3 regions of the Citrobacter sp. CRE-46 genome follow, and region 1 is predicted to be linked to each of the others. Evidence: predicted binding sites of a transcription regulator. Region 1 holds the regulator's gene; each other region holds the start of a gene.
What was found. Region 1 encodes PhoB, which activates phosphate uptake and scavenging genes when phosphate is short. Its sites were predicted from a motif close to CTGTCATAAAACTGNCNNAT; they were not measured.
Positions count from the first base shown of each region.

Region 2: a site for PhoB is predicted at 2,757-2,776, ahead of uvrB (excinuclease ABC subunit UvrB). Genes of this name have one in related genera too.
Region 3: a site for PhoB is predicted at 2,605-2,624, ahead of glpT (glycerol-3-phosphate transporter). Genes of this name have one in related genera too.

Region 1 covers NZ_CM184341.1:3,940,078-3,947,726, reverse strand. Annotated here, with positions in the region: gene sbcC (exonuclease subunit SbcC) at 1-1,113, opposite strand, end outside; gene sbcD (exonuclease subunit SbcD) at 1,110-2,312, opposite strand; gene phoB (phosphate response regulator transcription factor PhoB) at 2,503-3,192, shown strand; gene phoR (phosphate regulon sensor histidine kinase PhoR) at 3,243-4,538, shown strand; gene brnQ (branched-chain amino acid transporter carrier protein BrnQ) at 4,943-6,262, shown strand; gene proY (proline-specific permease ProY) at 6,342-7,649, shown strand, end outside.
Region 2 covers NZ_CM184341.1:3,508,046-3,515,694, reverse strand. Annotated here, with positions in the region: gene bioF (8-amino-7-oxononanoate synthase) at 1-970, shown strand, start outside; gene bioC (malonyl-ACP O-methyltransferase BioC) at 954-1,718, shown strand; gene bioD (dethiobiotin synthase) at 1,711-2,409, shown strand; gene uvrB (excinuclease ABC subunit UvrB) at 3,027-5,048, shown strand; gene yvcK (uridine diphosphate-N-acetylglucosamine-binding protein YvcK) at 5,141-6,049, opposite strand; molybdenum cofactor riboswitch at 6,339-6,484, shown strand; gene moaA (GTP 3',8-cyclase MoaA) at 6,472-7,461, shown strand; gene moaB (molybdenum cofactor biosynthesis protein B) at 7,480-7,649, shown strand, end outside.
Region 3 covers NZ_CM184341.1:1,747,110-1,754,758, forward strand. Annotated here, with positions in the region: gene glpB (glycerol-3-phosphate dehydrogenase subunit GlpB) at 1-864, opposite strand, end outside; gene glpA (anaerobic glycerol-3-phosphate dehydrogenase subunit A) at 854-2,482, opposite strand; gene glpT (glycerol-3-phosphate transporter) at 2,753-4,111, shown strand; gene glpQ (glycerophosphodiester phosphodiesterase) at 4,115-5,182, shown strand; gene AC534G_RS08215 (LysR family transcriptional regulator) at 5,243-6,121, opposite strand; gene AC534G_RS08220 (MFS transporter) at 6,283-7,473, shown strand; gene yfaE (ferredoxin-like diferric-tyrosyl radical cofactor maintenance protein YfaE) at 7,477-7,649, opposite strand, start outside.

The DNA of each region.
Region 1 (7,649 bases):
CAGGGCCTTCCACCCAGCCAGTTCGCTGCCCCACAAGCGGAAGCGATCATGTTCGTTCAGCCAGTCGATTAACGTCTGTTGTCCGGCGAGCAAGGCGGTCGACTGCGTGTGCGCCTGCTGACGGATGCGCCCGCGCAGCGCTAAGCTGCTTTGTAAGCGAGCATTCACTTCCTGAATATTCTGCCGCGTACGCGCTATCGTAGCCGTTTGTTCCTGGATTCGCTCCCAGTGAGGGCGTAACGCTCTGGCCGGTTGTGCCAGACTCAGCGCCGCCAGCTGTGGCTGCGCGTCTTCTTGCGCCTGTTTTGCGGCCTGTAACGCCTGTTGGTGACGGTTGATTTCTGCCTGTAGCTCATTTTGCCGAATGAGCCAGTTGAGATGCTGTTGCTGAGTCTGCTGGCTTGCAAGGTGTTGTTTTTCCTCGTCAGTAAGTACCTGCAAACTCTCTGTCAGGGACTGCACCTGCTCCGCAGCGAGCAGTGCCACGCCGTTGGCCTGCGCCTGCAGTTTTTCCAGCTCTGTACGCGCTGCTTTATGCTTTTCAAACACCATGGCGGAAATTTGGCCGTAGATCTCAGTCCCCGTCAGCTCTTCCAGCAGTTCGGCACGCTCTTTCGGTTTGGCATTTAGAAATGCGGCAAATTGCCCCTGAGACAGCAGCATCGAACGGGTGAAACGACCGTAATCCAGCCCGGTAAGTTCGGCGGTCATTTCCAGCTTGTCTTTGACTTTATCGGCGAGGATTTTACCGTCGGCGCAGCGGGCAAGTTCTACGCGCGGAGCCTGTAGGTTGCCTTCAGGCTGATTGCGCGCGCGGTTCTGGCTCCAGAATGCGCGATAGGCTTCGCCCCGGACTTCGAACTCGACCTCGGCCAGACACTCGGCGGTGTCGCGGGTCATCAGATCGTTTTGCGATTGAGACACGGTATTGAGCCGCGGCGTTTCGTGATACAGCGCGAGACAAATGGCGTCCAGCAGGGTGGTTTTTCCCGCGCCCGTTGGACCCGTGATGGCGAACAGCCCATTGCTGGCAAAGGGCTCAGCCGTGAAATCGACTTTCCATTCTCCTTTCAGAGAATTGAGGTTTTTCAAACGCAGGCTGAGAATTTTCATGCTTCGGTCTCCCCGGCAAGCGTGTGTAAGGTGGTGCTAAACAGTTGATTCAGGCGCTCGCGTTGCGATTCTTCGAGTTCTTCCAGCGCCAGGCGACGGGCAAAAACGTCCGTCACGCTCAGCTCGCTTAGCGTTTCACGTCGTTCATTCGCCATAATACGTTCGCGCTGTTCCCGGCTACGGCGCACCAATAACACCTCTACCGGTAAATCTTCGGTTAATGCCTGAATCTTACGCTGCATGTCGTGCAGATAGTCATCGGTGGTGATTTCGATATCTAACCAGACTGGCGGTTCCTGCTGCACACCGCGCCACTGCTCTAGTTGGGCGGTAATCGCGGCTAAATCACCTTTCAGCACCGCCAACGGCTGGGTGACCGGTACGGTGAGGTGTTCAACAGCGCTCAGCTTGCCGTTTTCGAAGCTCACCAGATGGACGCATTTGCTTTTGCCGCACTCGTCAAAACTGAGCGCAATTGGCGAACCGCAGTAGCGAATATGCTCTGTTCCGCCGATAACCTGCGCCCGATGAATATGTCCCAGCGCGATGTAATCGGCGGGTGGAAAGTTTTGCGCCGGAAAGGCGTCCAGCGTACCAATATAAATGTCACGTACAGCGTCACTTTTACTGGCGCCAACGGTGGTCAGATGCCCGGTCGCAATGATGGGCAGATTCTGGTCGCCGCGCAGCGTACAGGCGTCATGATATTGCTGTTGGTAATAGTCGGTGATAGCCGATAGCAAATGCTGCTGTTTCTCTTGTCCCGTTAGCCCGGCCTGGCTGGTAATGATGTCACGCGGGCGTAAAAAAGGCACCGGACACAGGATCGCGCCCGGCGTGCCGTCGCGTTGAGACAGCACCTGCGGCGCATGGCCAGCGCTGGCGATCACTGTGGTATTGAGAAACGCCAGAATATCGCGGGATTCGTTGAGCGTGGCGACGGAGTCGTGGTTACCTGCCAACACCACCAGATGACAGCCGGTTTGCTGCAGATTAACGACAAAACGGTTATACAGCTCACGGGCATAGCTTGGCGGTGAGCCGGTATCGAAAATATCGCCCGCCACAATAATGGCATCCACCTGCTGGGATTGTGCCGTTTCCAGCAGCCAGTCGAGAAAGGCCTGATGTTCAGCGGCGCGGCTCTTGCTGTAGAAATTTTGGCCCAGATGCCAGTCAGACGTGTGAAGGATGCGCATAAGAGTTCCATGACGATAAAACAGTGGCGGGGATTATAACCCTGCAAGGACGGTAATATCTTGTTTAAGGGCTGTCATAATTCGCGGGGCTGCGTTAAACCTGGACTATCTTTTCATAAATCTGTCATAAAACTGACGCATAATGGCACCGTATTGATGGCAAACGATTTAATTATAAACAGGGCAAATCATGGCGAGACGTATTCTGGTCGTAGAAGATGAAGCTCCAATTCGTGAAATGGTCTGCTTCGTGCTCGAGCAAAACGGTTTTCAAACCGTAGAAGCCGAAGACTATGACAGTGCTGTGAACCAACTCAATGAACCCTGGCCGGATCTCGTCCTGCTTGACTGGATGCTACCCGGCGGCTCGGGCCTACAGTTTATTAAACATCTCAAGCGCGAAGCGATGACGCGGGATATTCCCGTCATGATGCTGACGGCGAGGGGAGAAGAGGAAGATCGTGTACGGGGTCTGGAAACGGGCGCGGATGATTATATTACCAAGCCGTTTTCTCCCAAGGAGCTGGTGGCGCGTATTAAAGCTGTTCTGCGTCGTATTTCCCCCATGGCGGTGGAAGAGGTTATTGAGATGCAGGGGCTGAGCCTTGACCCAACCTCGCATCGCGTGATGACCGGCGAGGATCCATTGGATATGGGGCCGACAGAATTCAAACTGTTGCACTTCTTTATGACCCACCCTGAACGCGTCTATAGCCGTGAGCAATTACTCAATCATGTCTGGGGTACCAATGTGTACGTGGAAGACCGGACAGTGGATGTGCATATCCGCCGCTTGCGTAAAGCGCTGGAGCACAGTGGACATGATCGTATGGTGCAGACGGTTCGTGGGACGGGATATCGTTTTTCGACCCGCTTCTGACTAACATGAATAGGGGCCTGACGGATTAGGCTGTTAATGGAGTAAGACGTTTGCTAGAACGATTGTCATGGAAAAGGCTGGTACTGGAGCTGATCCTCTGCTGCATACCGGCGTTTATCCTTAGCGCTTTTTTTGGTTACCTGCCCTGGTTTTTGCTGGCGTCGGTAACCGGCCTGCTTGTCTGGCATTTCTGGAATTTATTACGCTTGTCCTGGTGGTTATGGGTCGACAGAAGCATGACCCCGCCGCCGGGGCGCGGAAGTTGGGAGCCGTTGCTGTATGGGCTGCATCAAATGCAGCTGCGCAACAAAAAGCGCCGTCGGGAACTGGGTAATCTGATTAAACGTTTTCGCAGTGGGGCGGAATCGCTACCCGACGCGGTGGTGTTGACGACTGAAGAGGGGGGCATTTTCTGGTGTAACGGCCTGGCCCAGCAGGTTCTGGGACTGCGCTGGCCGGACGATAGCGGGCAAAATATACTTAACCTGCTGCGCTACCCGGAATTCACGCAATATCTGAAAACGCGTGATTTTAGTCGGCCAATCAATCTGGTGCTCAATACCGGACGGCATCTGGAGATTCGCGTGATGCCCTATACCGATAAGCAATTGCTGATGGTCGCGCGCGATGTTACCCAGATGCACCAACTGGAAGGTTCGCGGCGTAACTTTTTCGCCAACGCCAGCCATGAGTTGCGTACGCCGCTGACGGTGCTACAAGGTTATCTGGAAATGATGCAGGAGCATCCGCTGGAAGGAACGACGCGTGAAAAAGCGCTGCATACCATGCGTGAGCAAACGTACCGCATGGAAGGGCTGGTGAAGCAGTTGCTGACGTTGTCGAAAATAGAGGCCGCGCCAGCGCTACTGCTTAATGAGAAGGTGGACGTGCCGATGATGCTGCGCGTGGTTGAACACGAGGCGCACACGCTGAGTCAGAATAATCATACGTTTACTTTTGATATTGATAGCCACCTGAGCGTGCGGGGAAATGAGGAGCAACTGCGTAGCGCGATTTCGAATCTTGTGTATAACGCGGTGAACCATACCCCCGCGGGTACGCACATCACCGTGCGCTGGCAGCATGTTGCCTCTGGGGCGGAATTTAGCGTCGAGGACAATGGGCCTGGTATTGCTGCGGAGCATATTCCTCGTTTGACCGAACGCTTCTATCGCGTGGACAAAGCGCGATCCCGACAAACGGGCGGGAGTGGACTGGGTCTGGCCATCGTGAAACATGCTCTGCAACATCACGATAGCCGCCTGAATATCGAAAGTACGCCAGGCAAAGGGACGCGATTTAGTTTCGTCATCCCGGAACGTTTAATGGCCAAAAGTAACGATTAACCCGTATTCGTAAGATAATCTTTCCAAAAGCCAGCGCGAGCTGGTTTTTTTATGTGGTCAATAGTTACATCCTGAATTTTGCGACGTTTGATTGTTTTTTGTTCGAACTATTACCCATACCTTTTTCCATGAAATGGTTTTTTGTGCTAACTGCATTTTTCATATCGCTATATTGTTCTGGTTTTTGGATCCCACCTTGCTTTAAAACGTTATAAGCGTTTAAATTGCGCTCCAGATGCTGTCATACCGACTGCATTTACGCGGTAAATCGAAAAACTATTCTTCGCCGCGCCAGGTCGGGAGTGTTTCCCGCTGGAATTGAGCAAAAATGCCGCTGTATTGTCCCCCAGGGAAAGGCAAAAATTTATTATTTTCAACACCACATCCACAGGCTGTAAGACTTTATGACCCATCAGTTAAAATCGCGCGATATTATCGCTTTGGGATTTATGACATTTGCACTGTTCGTTGGTGCAGGTAACATCATCTTCCCCCCAATGGTTGGTTTGCAGGCAGGCGAACACGTCTGGACTGCGGCTTTTGGCTTTTTGATTACCGCCGTTGGTCTTCCGGTACTTACCGTTGTCGCGCTGGCGAAAGTCGGTGGCGGTGTGGACAGCCTGAGTACGCCTATCGGTAAGGTTGCTGGGTTGCTGCTGGCTACCGTCTGCTATCTGGCGGTTGGTCCATTGTTCGCGACGCCGCGTACCGCAACGGTCTCTTTCGAAGTCGGGATTGCGCCGCTGACCGGTGACTCTGCACTGCCGCTGTTCATCTACAGCGTGGTCTATTTTGCGATTGTTATTTTGGTGTCGCTGTATCCAGGCAAACTGCTGGATACCGTCGGCAACTTCCTTGCTCCGCTGAAAATCCTTGCGCTGGTGGTACTGTCTGTCGCCGCGATTGTCTGGCCGGCAGGCCCGATCAGCAATGCGATGGAAGCCTATCAAACCGCAGCATTTTCGAATGGTTTCGTAAATGGTTATCTGACCATGGATACGCTGGGCGCGATGGTATTTGGTATTGTTATTGTTAACGCCGCCCGCTCGCGTGGCGTTACCGAGTCGCGTCTGCTGACCCGTTACACCGTTTGGGCTGGTTTGATGGCGGGTGTGGGCTTAACGCTGCTGTACCTTGCGTTGTTCCGTCTGGGCTCCGATAGCGCAATTCTGGTCGATCAGTCAGCTAACGGCGCGGCGATTCTGCATGCGTATGTTCAGCACACCTTTGGCGGCGCAGGAAGCTTCCTGCTGGCGGCGCTGATTTTCATCGCCTGTCTGGTGACTGCGGTTGGCCTGACCTGCGCGTGCGCAGAGTTCTTTGCCCAGTACGTTCCACTGTCTTATCGTACGCTGGTATTTATCCTCGGCGGCTTCTCAATGGTGGTCTCTAACCTGGGGCTGAGCCATCTGATTCAGATCTCTATTCCGGTGCTGACGGCTATCTATCCGCCATGTATCGCACTGGTTGTATTAAGTTTTACCCGCTCATGGTGGCATAATTCTTCCCGCGTCATTGCACCTGCGATGTTTATCAGCCTGATTTTTGGTATCCTTGATGGCATTAAAGCTTCTGCAATTGGCGACGTGTTACCGGCCTGGACCCAGCGTTTACCGCTGGCGGAACAAGGGCTGGCGTGGTTGATGCCAACAGTCGTGATGGTGATCCTGGCAATTATCTGGGATCGCGCCGCGGGTCGACAAGTGACCTCCAGCGCGCACTAATCACTGACAATAAGTTTTAACCACGGGGCTATTAATATGGCCCCGTGGTTTTTTTATTGTGTTAACAGGTTAGGAATCGATGGAAAGTAATAACAAGCTAAAGCGTGGGCTGAGCACCCGGCACATTCGCTTTATGGCATTAGGTTCGGCAATTGGCACCGGGCTGTTTTACGGCTCTGCCGACGCGATCAAAATGGCGGGGCCGAGCGTGTTGCTGGCCTATATTATCGGTGGCGCTGCGGCATATATCATCATGCGCGCGCTGGGCGAAATGTCTGTGCATAATCCTGCAGCCAGCTCTTTCTCGCGCTATGCGCAGGAAAACCTCGGGCCGTTGGCGGGTTACATTACCGGCTGGACCTACTGTTTTGAAATCCTGATTGTCGCTATTGCCGACGTTACTGCCTTCGGCATTTACATGGGGGTCTGGTTCCCGGCGGTACCGCACTGGATATGGGTACTCAGCGTGGTGCTGATTATTTGCGCCATCAACCTGATGAGCGTGAAGGTGTTTGGCGAGCTGGAGTTCTGGTTCTCGTTCTTTAAAGTCGCCACTATTATCATCATGATTGTCGCCGGGTTCGGCATCATCATTTGGGGCATTGGCAACGGCGGTCAACCTACCGGTATCCATAACCTGTGGAGTAACGGCGGCTTCTTTAGCAACGGCTGGCTCGGCATGGTGATGTCGCTACAAATGGTGATGTTCGCTTACGGCGGGATAGAGATTATCGGTATTACTGCAGGTGAAGCGAAAGACCCGGAAAAATCTATTCCGCGTGCTATCAATTCCGTACCGATGCGTATCCTGGTATTTTACGTGGGGACGCTGTTCGTCATTATGTCTATTTACCCGTGGAACCAGGTTGGCACCGACGGGAGTCCGTTCGTCCTGACGTTCCAGCATATGGGCATTACCTTTGCCGCCGGGATCCTCAACTTTGTGGTTCTCACCGCATCGCTGTCGGCTATCAACTCTGACGTCTTCGGCGTGGGGCGTATGCTGCATGGTATGGCGGAGCAGGGCAGTGCGCCAAAAATGTTCGCCAAGACGTCGCGTCGCGGTGTGCCATGGATCACAGTGATGGTGATGACTATCGCGCTGCTGTTTGCGGTTTATCTTAACTACATCATGCCGGAAAACGTCTTCCTGGTGATCGCCTCACTGGCGACCTTCGCCACGGTGTGGGTGTGGATTATGATCCTGCTGTCGCAGATTGCCTTCCGCCGCCGTCTGCCGCCGGAAGAGGTCAAGGCGCTGAAATTTAAAGTACCTGGTGGGGTAACAACGACCGTTGTTGGCCTGATTTTCCTCGTCTTTATCATCGCGCTTATCGGCTACCATCCGGATACCCGCATTTCACTGTATGTTGGTTTCGCGTGGATT
Region 2 (7,649 bases), 430 kb from region 1:
GCAGGGAGCTGAACGTTTTGGCGTCGGCAGCGGCGGCTCGGGTCATGTCAGCGGTTATTCCGTGGCTCACCAGGCGCTGGAAGAAGAGCTGGCGCAGTGGCTGGGCTATTCGCGGGCGCTGTTATTTATCTCCGGTTTTGCCGCTAATCAGGCGGTGATAGCCGCATTGATGGAAAAAGACGATCGTATTGTCGCCGACAGGCTTAGCCATGCCTCGCTGTTGGAGGCCGCCAGCCTTAGCCCGGCTGTTCTACGTCGCTTTACCCATAACGATCCGCATCATCTGGAGCGTCTGCTGACTGCCACCTGTCCGGGGCAGCAGCTCGTGGTCACTGAAGGCGTATTCAGCATGGATGGCGACAGCGCGCCGCTCGCTGAAATCCACGTGGTGGCGGAACGACACGGTGCATGGCTGCTGGTGGACGATGCGCACGGCGTTGGCGTAACCGGTGAAGAAGGGCGCGGCTCCTGCTGGCGACAGCAGGTGAAACCCGAACTGTTAGTGGTGACGTTTGGCAAAGGATTTGGCGTCAGCGGCGCGGCAATCCTGTGTTCTGACAGCGTGGCCGACTATCTGTTGCAGTTTGCCCGTCATCTGATCTACAGCACCAGTATGCCTCCGGCGCAGGCTCAGGCTCTACGTGCCGCGCTGGCGGTGATCCGCAGCCGTGAAGGTGATGAACGCCGGGAAAAGTTAGCGATGCTAATCCAGCGTTTTCGCGCTGGGGTGAATACGCCGGGCTTAACGCTGGCGAATTCAACCAGTGCTATTCAGCCGCTGATTGTTGGCGATAACCATAAAGCCTTGCAACTGGCGGATACCCTACGGCAACAGGGATGTTGGGTGACAGCAATTCGCCCGCCGACGGTGCCCGCCGGTACGGCCAGATTACGGCTGACGCTGACCCAGGCGCATGAGGTGCAGGATATCGATCGTCTACTGGAGGTGTTGCATGGCGCAGGTCAATAAACGGGCGATTGCCGCCGCGTTTGGCCGCGCGGCCACCCACTATGAGCAACACGCAGAGCTACAGCGTCAAAGTGCCGATGCGTTACTGGCGTTACTGGCGTTACTGGATGGCGGCACGTTCTCGCAGGTATTGGATGCGGGCTGTGGGCCTGGACGTATGAGTCGTTACTGGCGTGAGCAGGGGAGTGAGGTCTGCGCGCTGGATCTGTCGTCGCAAATGCTGGCTGAAGCGCAGCGTCACGATGTCGCCCACCATTATCTGCTGGCGGATATCGAAGACATCCCGCAGGCAACCGCGAGCTTTGACCTGGCCTGGAGTAATCTGGCCGTACAGTGGTGTAGCGACCTGCGCGGCGCGTTAAGCGAGCTTTACCGGGTGGTGCGTCCTGGCGGGACGGTGGCGTTTAGTACCCTGGCGCAGGGGTCGATGCCGGAACTTCGTCAGGCCTGGCAGGCGGTTGACGATCGGGAGCACGCCAACCGTTTTTTGCCCGTGGCGCAACTGGAAAACGCCCTGTATGGCTGGGATGTTGAATACCAGTCTCATGCCGTCACGCTGTGGTTTGATGATGCGCTGAGCGCCATGCGTTCGCTAAAAGGCATTGGCGCGACGCATTTGCATGATGGGCGCGAGCAACGTGTGCTGACGCGCGCTCAGTTGCGCCAGCTACAGTTAGCCTGGCCCTGTCAGCAGGGGAAATATCCGCTGACCTACCATCTTTTTTTAGGAGTGATTCAACGTGGCTAAAACGTATTTTGTCACCGGGACGGACACCGAAGTCGGTAAAACTGTCGCCAGTTGCGCGCTGCTCCAGGCTGCGGGACAAATGGGGTTGCGCGCCGTTGGCTATAAGCCTGTGGCGTCGGGCAGCGAAATGACGGCTGATGGCCTGCGAAACAGCGATGCGTTGGCATTACAGCGCAATAGCGTTGTGACGGCGGACTATGCGGCGATTAATCCCTACTGCTTCGCTGAACCTACCTCGCCGCATATCATCAGCGCCGACGAAGGTCGCCCCATTCTGGCTTCCGTGATGTCTGCAGGGTTACGCACGCTTGAAGCGCAGGCTGACTGGGTACTGGTGGAGGGGGCTGGTGGATGGTTTACGCCGCTTTCGCCAACGCTGAGTTTTTCCGACTGGGTCAAAACAGAACAGTTGCCGGTGATTCTGGTGGTTGGCGTTAAGCTCGGCTGCATCAATCACGCCATTCTGACCGCCCAGGCGGTGCAGCAGGCCGGACTGACGCTTGCCGGATGGGTAGCCAATGATGTGACGCCGCCCGGCAAACGTCATGCTGAATACATGGCGACGCTAAAGCGCGTGATCCCGGCACCTGGGCTGGGGGAAATTCCCTGGCTGGCAGAAGATCCTGAGCAGGCATCGACCGGACGTTATCTCGATCTCAGCATTTTGTCTTTGACGGCATCAGTTGGTTGAGTCGAGACGGGAAATAACGCTGGTCGCTATTGCAGTAGGCGGACAAGAAAATGGTGAAAATGCGAGCAAGATCTCGGCTCTCCCTGGCCGCCTCGTTAGCTGATAAATATCAAAAAATAGCGATAATTTTTTTTTAGCCCAGCGGAAAAGAGAGTCAGGGTGTTTTTGCCAGGCTACAGTCCACACGGGCTGGAAGCAGTTATCCACTATTCCTGTGGATAACCTTGTGTATTAGGGTTAGAAAACACAATGTAAGCGAGAGAAGACGCGGCCTGCGACTAAATTGATGCGAAAGACGGCTTGAGATAATAATCTTTAAATTACAGATAGTTAGATAAAAGCAATGGCTGTCGCAGAAGTGTCATGTGTTGCCATAAAACTTTCATCGGCTGGCTTGACAAATGTTAAAAAAGGCATTGGTTTGGGGATAACACATTTTTGCTGGTGTTTTATCTTGTCCGGGGGCAAATTTTGGCCTGCAGTCACGGCTATTTTGCGGGTGTAACAGAAATATTCTGGCGCGTTACTGTTTTTTCATCCAGTATATTTTACTGGCAAAATATACGACTGCGAGTAAAATTACACACCTGCCCGCCCATTGCTTCAGGTAGCTGCTCATGAGTAAACCGTTCAAACTAAATTCCGCTTTTAAACCCTCTGGCGATCAGCCTGAGGCGATACGTCGCCTGGAAGAAGGTCTGGAGGACGGTCTGGCGCATCAGACGCTGCTGGGGGTGACGGGATCGGGGAAAACATTCACCATCGCGAATGTGATTGCGGACCTACAGCGTCCTACCATGGTGCTGGCGCCTAACAAGACGCTTGCCGCGCAGCTATATGGCGAGATGAAAGAGTTCTTTCCGGAAAACGCGGTGGAATATTTTGTCTCCTACTACGACTATTATCAGCCGGAAGCTTACGTACCGAGTTCTGATACCTTCATCGAGAAGGATGCCTCGGTCAACGAACACATTGAGCAGATGCGTCTGTCGGCGACCAAAGCGCTACTGGAACGTCGGGATGTCGTTGTGGTGGCGTCGGTTTCCGCCATTTATGGTTTGGGCGACCCGGACCTGTATCTTAAAATGATGCTGCATCTGACGGTGGGGATGATCATTGACCAGCGCGCGATCCTGCGTCGTCTGGCGGAGCTGCAATATACCCGTAACGATCAGGCATTCCAGCGCGGTACCTTCCGCGTGCGCGGTGAAGTTATCGACATTTTCCCGGCTGAATCCGACGACATTGCGCTGCGCGTGGAACTATTCGATGAGGAAGTCGAGCGTTTGTCGCTGTTTGACCCGCTTACCGGGCAGGTTGAATCGACCATTTCCCGCTATACCATCTACCCTAAAACGCACTACGTCACGCCGCGCGAACGTATCGTGCAGGCGATGGAAGAAATTAAAGTCGAGCTGGCAGACCGCCGTAAAAATCTGCTGGCGAATAACAAGTTGCTGGAAGAGCAGCGCTTAAGCCAGCGTACACAGTTCGATCTGGAAATGATGAACGAGCTGGGTTATTGCTCGGGGATTGAAAACTATTCCCGCTATCTGTCCGGACGCGGTCCAGGCGAGCCGCCGCCGACGTTGTTTGATTACCTGCCGGCTGATGGTCTGCTGGTAGTGGATGAATCCCACGTCACTATCCCGCAAATTGGCGGTATGTACCGTGGCGACCGGGCGCGTAAAGAGACCCTGGTCGAATACGGATTCCGTTTGCCCTCGGCGCTGGATAACCGTCCGCTTAAATTTGAAGAGTTCGAGGCACTGGCTCCGCAGACCATCTACGTCTCGGCGACGCCGGGGAACTATGAGCTGGAGAAATCCGGTGATGACGTGGTTGATCAGGTAGTACGACCGACTGGCCTGCTGGATCCGGTGATAGAAGTGCGTCCGGTGGCGACGCAGGTTGACGACCTGCTGTCGGAGATCCGCACGCGTGCGGCGATTAACGAACGTGTGCTGGTCACCACGCTTACCAAACGCATGGCGGAAGACCTCACCGAATACCTCGAAGAGCACGGCGAGCGGGTGCGTTATCTGCACTCAGACATCGATACCGTGGAACGTATGGAAATCATTCGTGACCTGCGCCTGGGCGAGTTTGACGTGCTGGTGGGTATCAACCTGTTACGTGAGGGGCTGGACATGCCTGAGGTCTCGCTGGTGGCGATTCTGGACGCAGACAAAGAAGGGTTCCTGCGCTCTGAACGCTCACTTATCCAGACCATCGGTCGCGCGGCGCGTAACATCAACGGCAAGGCTATACTCTACGGCGATAAAATTACCGCCTCGATGGCCAGGGCGATTGGTGAAACTGAACGTCGTCGCGAGAAGCAGCAGCGCTATAACGAAGAGCACGGTATTACGCCGCAGGGGCTGAACAAGAAAGTGGTCGATATTCTGGCGCTGGGTCAGAATATTGCGAAGACCAAGGCGAAGGGCAAAGGGAAGTCACGTGCGGGTGCGAAGTCTGACGTTGTGGAACTGGATATGACGCCAAAAGCCCTGCAGCAAAAGATTCACGAGTTGGAAGGGCAGATGATGCAGCATGCGCAGAATCTCGAATTTGAAGAGGCTGCGACGATCCGCGACCAGTTGCATCAGCTGCGCGAGTTATTTATTGCGGCATCGTAATCCTGTGCCGGATGCGGGGTAACCCCCTTATCCGGCTTACGGGGGGCTTGCGTTTGTCGGCCTGACAAGCGCAGCGCATCAGGCAACGCCACTCAGCCTAATGCCTGGACCGCTTTCTCCAGCGCGCTGTGCAGCAGCTGACGGTCATGACGGTACGGAATATCGCTGGCTTCCAGCACTTCCTGAATCACAATGCGGTCGGTAACGGCGGAAACATCTACTTTCGGGCCGACAACCACCGCGTCAATCACTTTCTTGCCAACGTACTGTTCGATGATTGCCAGCTTATCGTTAAGCGTCAGGCTGGCTGCTGGCAGGCTTAATTCGCGACCCAGGTTGCCAATGTAGACCATCCTGGCGGGGGTACGCCGTAATGCCTGCGCCAGTTCGTCGAGCAGCAGGATCGGCATCAGGCTGGTATAAAAACTGCCTGGTCCTATCAGAATCAAATCTGCTTCGGCGATTGCCTCAACCGCTTCTCGCGTGGTAGGGACTTTTGGCGACAGCATCAGTTCCTGAGGTGGGATAGTGAGCTGATCGATATTCACTTCGCCATAGACTTCATGCCCCTGATCATCAATAGCCATCAGATCCACCGGCAGCTCAGACATCGGAATTAAATGCGCATCCACCTTCAGCAGGTTGCGAATTAAATTAATAGCTTCGAGAGGCCGCACGCTGAGGTGATCGAGCGCCTTTAACATTAAATTTCCGAGGTTATGTCCGGAAAGCTCGCCATTACCGCCAAAACGGTATTCAAACATAGCGGATGCAACGCTGGGTTGGGTAATTAACTGGTTCAGGCAATTACGCATGTCCCCCCAGGCGATGCCGCCTTCAGAATGACGAATACGCCCCGTGGAGCCGCCATTATCGGTGGTGGTGACGATACCCGTCAGTCGTGAACCTAAAGGGGAAAGTGAGGAGAGAACGCGTCCTAATCCATGCCCTCCGCCGAGAGCGACAACGCGATCTAAATCTGCCAGCGTGCGAGTGCGCATAGAGTTTCCTGATATCAATTGATCGGCGCTACAGTACCGTAAATAGCGTGTTTTCAGCAATTATCCAGTTGGCATTTGCCGAAATTAATTTTCGGCGATCTACTCCTTTCTGACGACATGCACCTGACAGCAAGATGATGTATATCAATGCAAAACTGTGGTTTTTGCTTATTCTGTAGCGAAATTGCACGATCATGCCGCTATATACGTATTTATACAGCGTAAGTGTGCTTGGCATTATCGCCATTTACACGCTAGTATCGGCATAACCACTACGTACTCAAAGTATGATGAGTATAAACACTCTAGCCTCTGCACCTGGGTCAAATGATACGGTGCTTTGGCCGTGGCAATTCTCGAACGAGATTGTCACCAGGGCGCAGGAAGAAATGACTGCGTCTCCCGTATTTGGAAAGGTGTACATGGGCTCTCAACTTACCGATGCTTTCGCGCGTAAGTTTTACTACTTACGTTTGTCGATTACCGATGTGTGTAACTTTCGTTGCACCTACTGCCTGCCGGATGGCTATAAGCCCGGCGGGGTCACCAATAACGGCTTTTTGACCGTTGATGAAATTCGCCGCGTCACCCGTGCGTTCGCCAGTCTGGGGACGGAAAAAGTGCGCCTGACAGGGGGCGAACCCTCATTACGTCGCGATTTTACCGACATTATTGCCGCCGTGCGTGAAAACGACGCTATCCGTCAGATTGCGGTAACGACCAATGGTTATCGTCTGGCGCGCGATGCCGCCGCCTGGCGCGATGCCGGGTTGACGGCACTCAACGTCAGCGTCGACAGTCTCGATGCCCGTCAGTTTCACGCCATTACCGGGCAGGACAAATTTCAGCAGGTGATGGCGGGCATTGACGCCGCCTTTGCAGCCGGTTTTGAAAAAGTCAAAGTCAACACTGTGTTGATGCGCGATGTAAACCATCATCAACTGGACACCTTCCTGGCGTGGATCCAACCTCGTCCTATTCAACTGCGTTTTATTGAACTGATGGAAACGGGGGAGGGCAGTGCACTTTTCCGTAAGCATCATATCTCAGGGCAAGTACTGCGCGATGAGCTTCTGCGTCGCGGCTGGATCCACCAGCTTCGCCTGCGCAGCGACGGTCCGGCTCAGGTTTTCTGCCATCCTGATTATGCTGGCGAAATTGGTCTGATCATGCCTTATGAGAAAGACTTTTGCGCCACCTGTAATCGTCTGCGCGTTTCCTCTGTCGGCAAGCTTCATCTGTGTTTATTTGGTGAAGGCGGCGTAAGCCTGCGTGACTTGCTGGAAGATGACGCTCAGCAATCCGCGCTGGAAGAACGCATTTCAACCGCGCTGCTGGAGAAAAAGCAGACCCACTTCCTGCATCAGAACAATACCGGTATTACGCAAAACTTATCTTACATTGGCGGCTGATCGCTAAAAGGAGTTTCCATGAGTCAGGTAAGCGCTGAATTTATCCCGACACGCATTGCTATTCTTACTGTTTCCAACCGTCGCGGCGAAGAGGATGACACCTCCGGTCACTACCTGCGTGACTCGGCGCAGGAAGCGGGCCATCAGATTGTTGACAAGGCGATTGTCAAAGAGAACCGTTATGCCAT
Region 3 (7,649 bases), 2.2 Mb from region 1:
GACGCCATCCTGACAGGTGATTTTCTTCACTTCATCACCCGGCATCCAGACACCGCCCTGGCGTACAAACTGGCGCTGTAATTTGTTGTGCAGACGCATACCCAGTACCGAAGGCGGTAGAGTCGGTAACAGCGTCAACGAGCAGGGAAGGCGCTCGTTAAGCCAGTGCCAAAGGCGCTCATCCGCCAGGCCGAAACAGGCTGGCATAATAATCATGTCGCAGGTTTTTGCCAGTGGCAGTAAAGCATCATAGAGCAGCGACCATTTATCTTCGTTGTCCAGCAGGCGCGCAATATTGACAGCGCGAAACTCGGTTGGATTATCACGCAGGACATCCAGTTCAGGCAGATCGATTTCCGCCGTCTCGACGCTGAGATTGCGCTGGCGCAGCGAGGCCGCGGCGAGATGCGCCTGAAAATCCAGTAAACCGCTGATACCGACAACGCAGATACGCTGTGCGGACAGTGGCCACACCGGAACTTCTGGGGAACTTAACCAGGTTGAGCGCAGGGTTCCCAACGGGGTTACGCGTTGATGTGACTGGTGTACTTTGCCCTGCAAATGCGTTCCGCATTCTTCCAGCAGATCCTGCGCCTGCTGGGCAAGATCCAGGACGTTCTGTGTTCCGATGATGCTATACGGATGCGTGGGCGCCTGAGTACGCAGCGCATTCAGACCGGCTTCTATCTCCATCACCGGTTGACCATCGGGCAAGTTGCTGAGCAAATCCAGTGAGCCGGAGGAAAAATGCAAGGCGCTTTGGCCGCGCGTGACAATCGTACAGCGCAACCCGCTTTTTTGCAGTTGCAGGCCGCACAGCAGTCCTGCCAGGCCGCCGCCGATAATGACGGTATCAAATTTCATCCTGGTGCTCCTTTTCCAGACCGCACAATCCCTGATAGACCCAGCGCGTGAATTCGCTTTCGCGCAGCGCGTCGCCCCAGGCGATAGGCTGCACGCCTTTCCAGCGCTCGTTGAGGAAATCGGAAAGCTGGGTAATAGATTGCGCAGCGGTGGTGACATTAAAACGTTGCAGCAAACCTGCGGCGCGGCAGGCGCACAATTCGCCCTGGCAGGTCCCCATACCAACGCGGGTACGGCGACGCAAATCCAGCAGGCTGTTGACGGTTAAATTCTCGACGGCGTATTGCACTTCGCCCGCAGTGACCGCTTCACATTCACAGACCAGGCTACGGTGCTGACGACCTTCGCTAAGCCACGCCGGGGTGCGATCGCCGTGACGGTAGACCGCCGAACCGCGCAACGGCGCGGGCAACGAAATTACGCGTTTCAGCGTGTGCTCGGTGGATTCCTGCGAGCCGGGCAGCGCGGTGTCTGCGGTGGTGCAAGGTTGAGAATTGCCCAGCTTACGGCAAACGGCATCGGTGGCCCATTCCGCCATCAGACGGTAGGTCATCAGTTTGCCGCCAGTAATGGTGATAAACCCATCCAGTCCGTCACGTTCAGCGTGATCGAACAGCACAATACCGCGGCTGACGTTACGACCGCTTGGATCGTCGTCGCTGGCGACCAGCGGTCGCACACCGGAGTAGGCGCGTAAAATGCGTGTTTTCGCCATAATCGGCGCCAGTTTCTCACCTTCGCGCAGCAGAATATCGACCTCTTCTGCGGTGACGCGGTTGCTGTCGATATCGTCGTAATCAATGTGCTGCGAGGTGGTGCCAATGAGCGAAATGGTATCGCCAGGCACCAGAATATCGGCGTCAGAAGGTTTACGGCAGCGATTAATGACATGCTGGTTTATGCGATGATCCATAATCAGCAGCGATCCTTTGGCCGGGAACATCCGGATACTCAGATCGGCATATTCGGCAATGCGCTGGCCCCAGATCCCGGCGGCATTCACCACCACCGGCGCATGCAGGGACTGCATCTCACCCGTCAGATGATTGCGCACGTTAACGCCGCAAACCGTTGTCCCTTCGCGAATCAGCCCCGTCACTTCATGGGCCGTTAAGATAACCGCGCCATGCTCACGCGCATCCAGCATGTTGGCGGCGGTTAAGCGGAAGGGATCGACCGTACCGTCCGGCACTTTAACTGCGCCAATCAACTGTGGGTTGACGGAGGGTTCGATAATGCGCGCCTGCTGAGGGTCAATCGCTTCTGCGCGAATACCGGCCTCTTCACAGGCGCGAATGAAGGTAGCCTGGAAGGAGAGCTCATCCTCCGGCAGGGTAATAAACAGACCGTCCGTCGGCTCAACGCAATGACGGGCGATACGTTTCAGAATCTGGTTTTCGCTGATGCACTCACGGGCAGATTCAGCGTCGGTGACGGCGTAGCGCGCACCGCTGTGCAGCAGGCCATGGTTACGTCCGGTCGCGCCCGTGGCGATATCGTGGCGTTCCACTAAGATGACGCGCAACCCGCGCAGCGCACAGTCGCGTGCGATCCCTGCACCTGTTGCTCCTCCGCCAATGATAATCACGTCACTTGTTTGCGAGTCGCGAGTTTTCATTGTTTTTCCTCACAGTTCGTTTTTTATCATTTAGCCACATAAAAAACATGGATTGTTTGATTTCGCGCATAATCGCTCATTATTCGAAAATGAAACGTGATTTCGTGCGCCTTTATGAACATTTGTCATAAATCTGTAACAATTTGTGCTGCGTTTCACATTTTTGTTAGGTATCTTTCCTTAACATCGCGGCCACACTGGAAGCGGTAGGGTAGTAATGACGAACTGCAGTGTTTACTTCGAATGAAAGACGGCCACGGAGGCTACGCTATGTTGAGTATTTTTAAACCAGCGCCACATAAGGCGCGTTTGCCTGCTACGGAGATCGATCCGACATATCGTCGATTGCGTTGGCAGATTTTCCTGGGGATTTTCTTTGGTTATGCCGCGTACTATCTGGTACGTAAGAACTTTGCCCTGGCGATGCCATATCTGGTTGAGCAGGGTTTCTCTCGCGGCGATCTGGGTTTTGCCTTGTCCGGTATCTCCATCGCTTACGGATTTTCGAAATTCATCATGGGGTCCGTTTCGGATCGCTCGAATCCGCGCGTTTTCCTGCCAGCAGGTTTGATTCTGGCTGCCGCAGTGATGTTGTTTATGGGCTTTGTGCCGTGGGCGACATCGAGCATTGCGATTATGTTTGTGCTGCTGTTCCTCTGCGGATGGTTCCAGGGGATGGGGTGGCCGCCGTGTGGCCGTACCATGGTGCACTGGTGGTCGCAGAAAGAACGTGGCGGCATTGTTTCCGTCTGGAACTGTGCGCACAACGTGGGCGGCGGTCTGCCTCCTCTGCTGTTCCTGCTCGGTATGGCCTGGTTCAATGACTGGAAAGCGGCGCTGTATATGCCTGCTTTCGGTGCGATTGTGGTTGCGCTGTTCGCCTTTGCGATGATGCGAGATACGCCGCAGTCTTGCGGTCTGCCGCCTATCGAAGAGTATAAGAACGACTACCCGGACGACTACAACGAGAAAGCCGAAGAAGAGCTGACCGCCAAGCAGATCTTCATGCAGTACGTACTGCCAAACAAACTGTTGTGGTACATCGCTATCGCCAACGTGTTCGTTTATCTGCTGCGCTACGGCATCCTGGACTGGTCACCAACCTACCTGAAAGAAGTGAAGCATTTCGCACTCGATAAATCATCCTGGGCCTACTTCCTGTATGAATACGCGGGTATTCCGGGCACGCTGCTGTGTGGTTGGATGTCGGATAAAGTCTTCCGTGGCAACCGTGGCGCGACCGGCGTGTTCTTTATGACGCTGGTGACTATCGCGACCATCGTTTACTGGATGAACCCGGCAGGGAACCCGAACGTTGATATGGCTTGTATGATTATCATCGGCTTCCTGATCTACGGCCCGGTCATGTTGATCGGTCTGCATGCGCTGGAACTGGCGCCGAAAAAAGCGGCGGGCACGGCGGCAGGCTTTACCGGACTGTTCGGTTATCTCGGCGGTTCTGTGGCGGCGAGCGCCATTGTCGGCTACACCGTTGACTTCTTCGGCTGGGACGGCGGCTTTATGGTGATGATTGGCGGTAGCGTGCTGGCGGTCATTCTGCTGGTGGTCGTCATGATTGGCGAAAAACGTCACCACGAAGAAGTACAGCTGAAACGTAACGGGGGCTAATTTATGAAAACCACATTGAAAAGTCTCAGCGTGGCGCTGATGCTGGCTGGTATGGTTGTTAGCAGCGCGGCGGTCGCCGCCGATAAAATCGTGATTGCGCATCGTGGGGCAAGCGGTTATTTACCGGAGCATACGCTGCCCGCGAAAGCGATGGCCTATGCTCAGGGCGCGGATTATCTGGAGCAGGATTTGGTAATGACCAAGGATGACCATCTGGTCGTCCTGCATGACCACTACCTGGACCGCGTCACCGATGTCGCTGAGCGTTTTCCGGATCGTGCGCGTAAAGATGGACGTTATTACGCCATCGACTTTACGCTGGACGAGATCAAATCGCTGAAATTTACCGAAGGCTTTGATATCGAGAATGGCAAAAAGGTACAGACTTACCCTGGGCGCTTCCCGATGGGTAAATCTGATTTCCGCGTGCACACTTTCGAAGAAGAGATTGAGTTCGTTCAGGGACTGAATCATTCAACCGGTAAAAACATCGGCATTTACCCGGAAATGAAGGCGCCGTGGTTCCATCACCAGGAAGGGAAGGACATCGCAGCGAAAACGCTGGAAGTGCTGAAAAAGTACGGGTATACCAGCAAAAACGACAAGGTTTACCTACAGTGTTTTGATGTCGCGGAGTTAAAGCGCATTAAAAATGAACTGGAACCAAAGATGGGGATGGATCTCAATCTGGTGCAGTTGATTGCGTACACTGACTGGAATGAAACCCAGGAGAAAAAGCCGGACGGTAGTTGGGTTAATTACAACTATGACTGGATGTTTAAACCGGGTGCCATGAAGCAGGTGGCGCAGTATGCGGACGGCATTGGGCCGGACTACCACATGCTGGTTGATGAGAAGTCGAAAAAAGGCAATATCTCGTTAACTGGCATGGTTCAGGACGCGCATCAGAACAAGATGGTGGTGCATCCTTATACTGTTCGTGCCGATCAGCTACCGGATTACACCACTGACGTAAACCAGCTGTATGACATTCTGTATAACAAGGCGGGCGTTGACGGGTTGTTCACCGACTTCCCCGACAAAGCAGTGAAATTTCTGAATAAAGAGTAATGGCACAAGGCCTGTGATGCACCTCCGGTCACAGACCTTATTGGATAACGTTATAAACTGTTAGATAAGGCCGTCTGCTGTCAACGTTTCCATACAAGCCTGCAGGAGAAATAAAGGGCTGCCGTCCACTGGCGGCTCTTTTGCCAGTAACGATATCTGTCGATAGAACGTCGGCTCCAGAGACACCGAGCGTATCTCCCCGCCAACGGCCTTCAGCGTTAACTCCGGTAATAACGCAATACCCAGTCCCTGACGAATAAAACTCATCGCGGTATCCGGATGGTTAAATTCGTATTTAATAACCGGCTCGATACCTTTCTCTTTAAATAGCGTCATGATGCTTAATTCATAGCGACCTTTACTGATAATCAGCGGTTCTCCCACCAGTTGTTCAACCGTAACCGCGGTATTGGCTGCCAGAGGATGGCTTTCGGGAACCACAACGGTAAATTTATCGCGATAGACTGGTACGCAGTACATGCCGCTCACCGGAAAATGCACAAATCCGGCATCAATGTCCCCACTGCGCAGGGAATCAACGATCGCCGTGCTGTTCTCTTCGAAGGGAATGATTTTGATGTGCGGATGATGCTGCTCGAAGTGGTGGATAATGCCCGGTAAAATGCAGGCGCAGGCGCTGGGAAAGCAGCCGATGCGCAGGGTTCGGGCTGGGTTTTTTCGCTCCTGCTCGGCAATCTCTTTCACCGCGTTGGTTTCTGCAACGATCATGCGCAGGTGCGGAACGATCCGCCTTCCAACCGGGGTGAGCTGAATGTCTTTACGGCGCTCGCGGATAAGACATTCGACTCCCAACTCTTCTTCAAGCGCCGAAATGGCCTGGCTTACAGCGGATTGGGTCATATACAGCCGCTTACTGGCTTCGGTAAAACCGCCGCATTCAAGCACGGTAAGCAGGGCGTGGATCTGGGTTAATGTCATTAGTTCCTTCTAATTAACAATATTAAAACGATTAATTTCTCTAATATGATGAATCTGTTTACACTTGCGGTCTACCGTATAAATCACATTTTGACGCACCTCTCCGTTGCTCAGTTGAGCTGAGCGTTGCCTGCGTGCGCCGTCTGGACAGGCTGTCGAATATGAAAGAAAAACTGTGGACGAAAGATTTTTGGGCAATCACGATCATTAGCTTCATTATATTCTTTGTGTTTTATGTCCTGCTCACGTTATTACCGATCTATATTTCGGATCGCCTGCACGCCACGCCGGATAAAGCCGGCTTATTGGTCACCTTCTTTTTAGGTGCCGCAATTGTTGTGCGTCCGTTTGCCGGGCAATGGGTGGGGAAATATTCGAATAAAACGATTCTGGTGCTCTCTTCTCTGGCCTTTTTGGTTGTCACTGCGCTGTATCCTGTTTGCCACTCAATTGAATCGCTGCTGTTTATTCGGGTGCTTCATGGGGTGACGTTTGGCGTCATTACCACGGTAAAAGGAACGATTTCCGCGCGGCTGATACCGGCCTCCCGACGTGGGGAGGGCATCAGTTTTTTCTCTTTGGCCATGGGACTGGCAATGGTTGTGGGGCCGTGGGTAGGGCTGAATATGGCACGCTGGGAAGCTTTTACCACCGCATTCTGGCTGTGTAGCGCGGTTGCCGTACTGGGTATTATCCTGTCATTGATCGTCGCCGTACCGCCGGTCATCCGTCATGCCGACGGCTCAAAACCGAAGCTGGGATTTGCGGCAATGTTTGATCGCGCCGCGCTGCCTTTCGCGATGGTGACGTTTTTCATGACTTTCTCCTATGCGGGTGTTTCTGCTTTTCTCGCGCTGTATGCGCGCGAGTTGGATCTGATGGCCGCCGCCAGTAATTTCCTGTTGTGCTACGCCATTTGTCTGATGATCTGTCGAACCTTTACCGGCAATATTTGTGATAAAAAGGGGCCGAAATACGTGGTATATCCGTGTTTGCTGGCCTTTACCATCGGACTGGTGGCGCTTGGCTACACCAACGGCAGTATCATGATGATTACTGCCGGGGGATTAATCGGCATTGGTTACGGCTCAGTCACGCCGGTATTCCAGACACAAATTATTAGCTCGGTGGAGCCGCATAAAATTGGCATCGCCAATTCGCTTTTCTTCAATGCGATGGATGCGGGAATGGCGATCGGCGCGTTCATTATGGGGATGATGGTCGAGGGCGTGGGCTATCGGGCGATTTATCTGGTAGGGGCCCTGCTGGTGGTTTTAGCCGGGGCGCTGTACATTGCGCAGATGAAGCGCCGCGGGGCGATGCCGTTAGTTAGCGCACACGAAGTGCACTAACCGTTACAGCTCGATTTCAATATCGCCTTTTGCCCGGCAACAGCAGGGCAATATTTCTCCCGGCTGAATAAAGGCCAGAGGCTCGGCGATCCAGTCCACCTGTCCCGCCACCAGGCGGGTACGGCAGGAACCACAGTAACCCTCACGACACTGGTATTCGACTTCAACATTGTGCG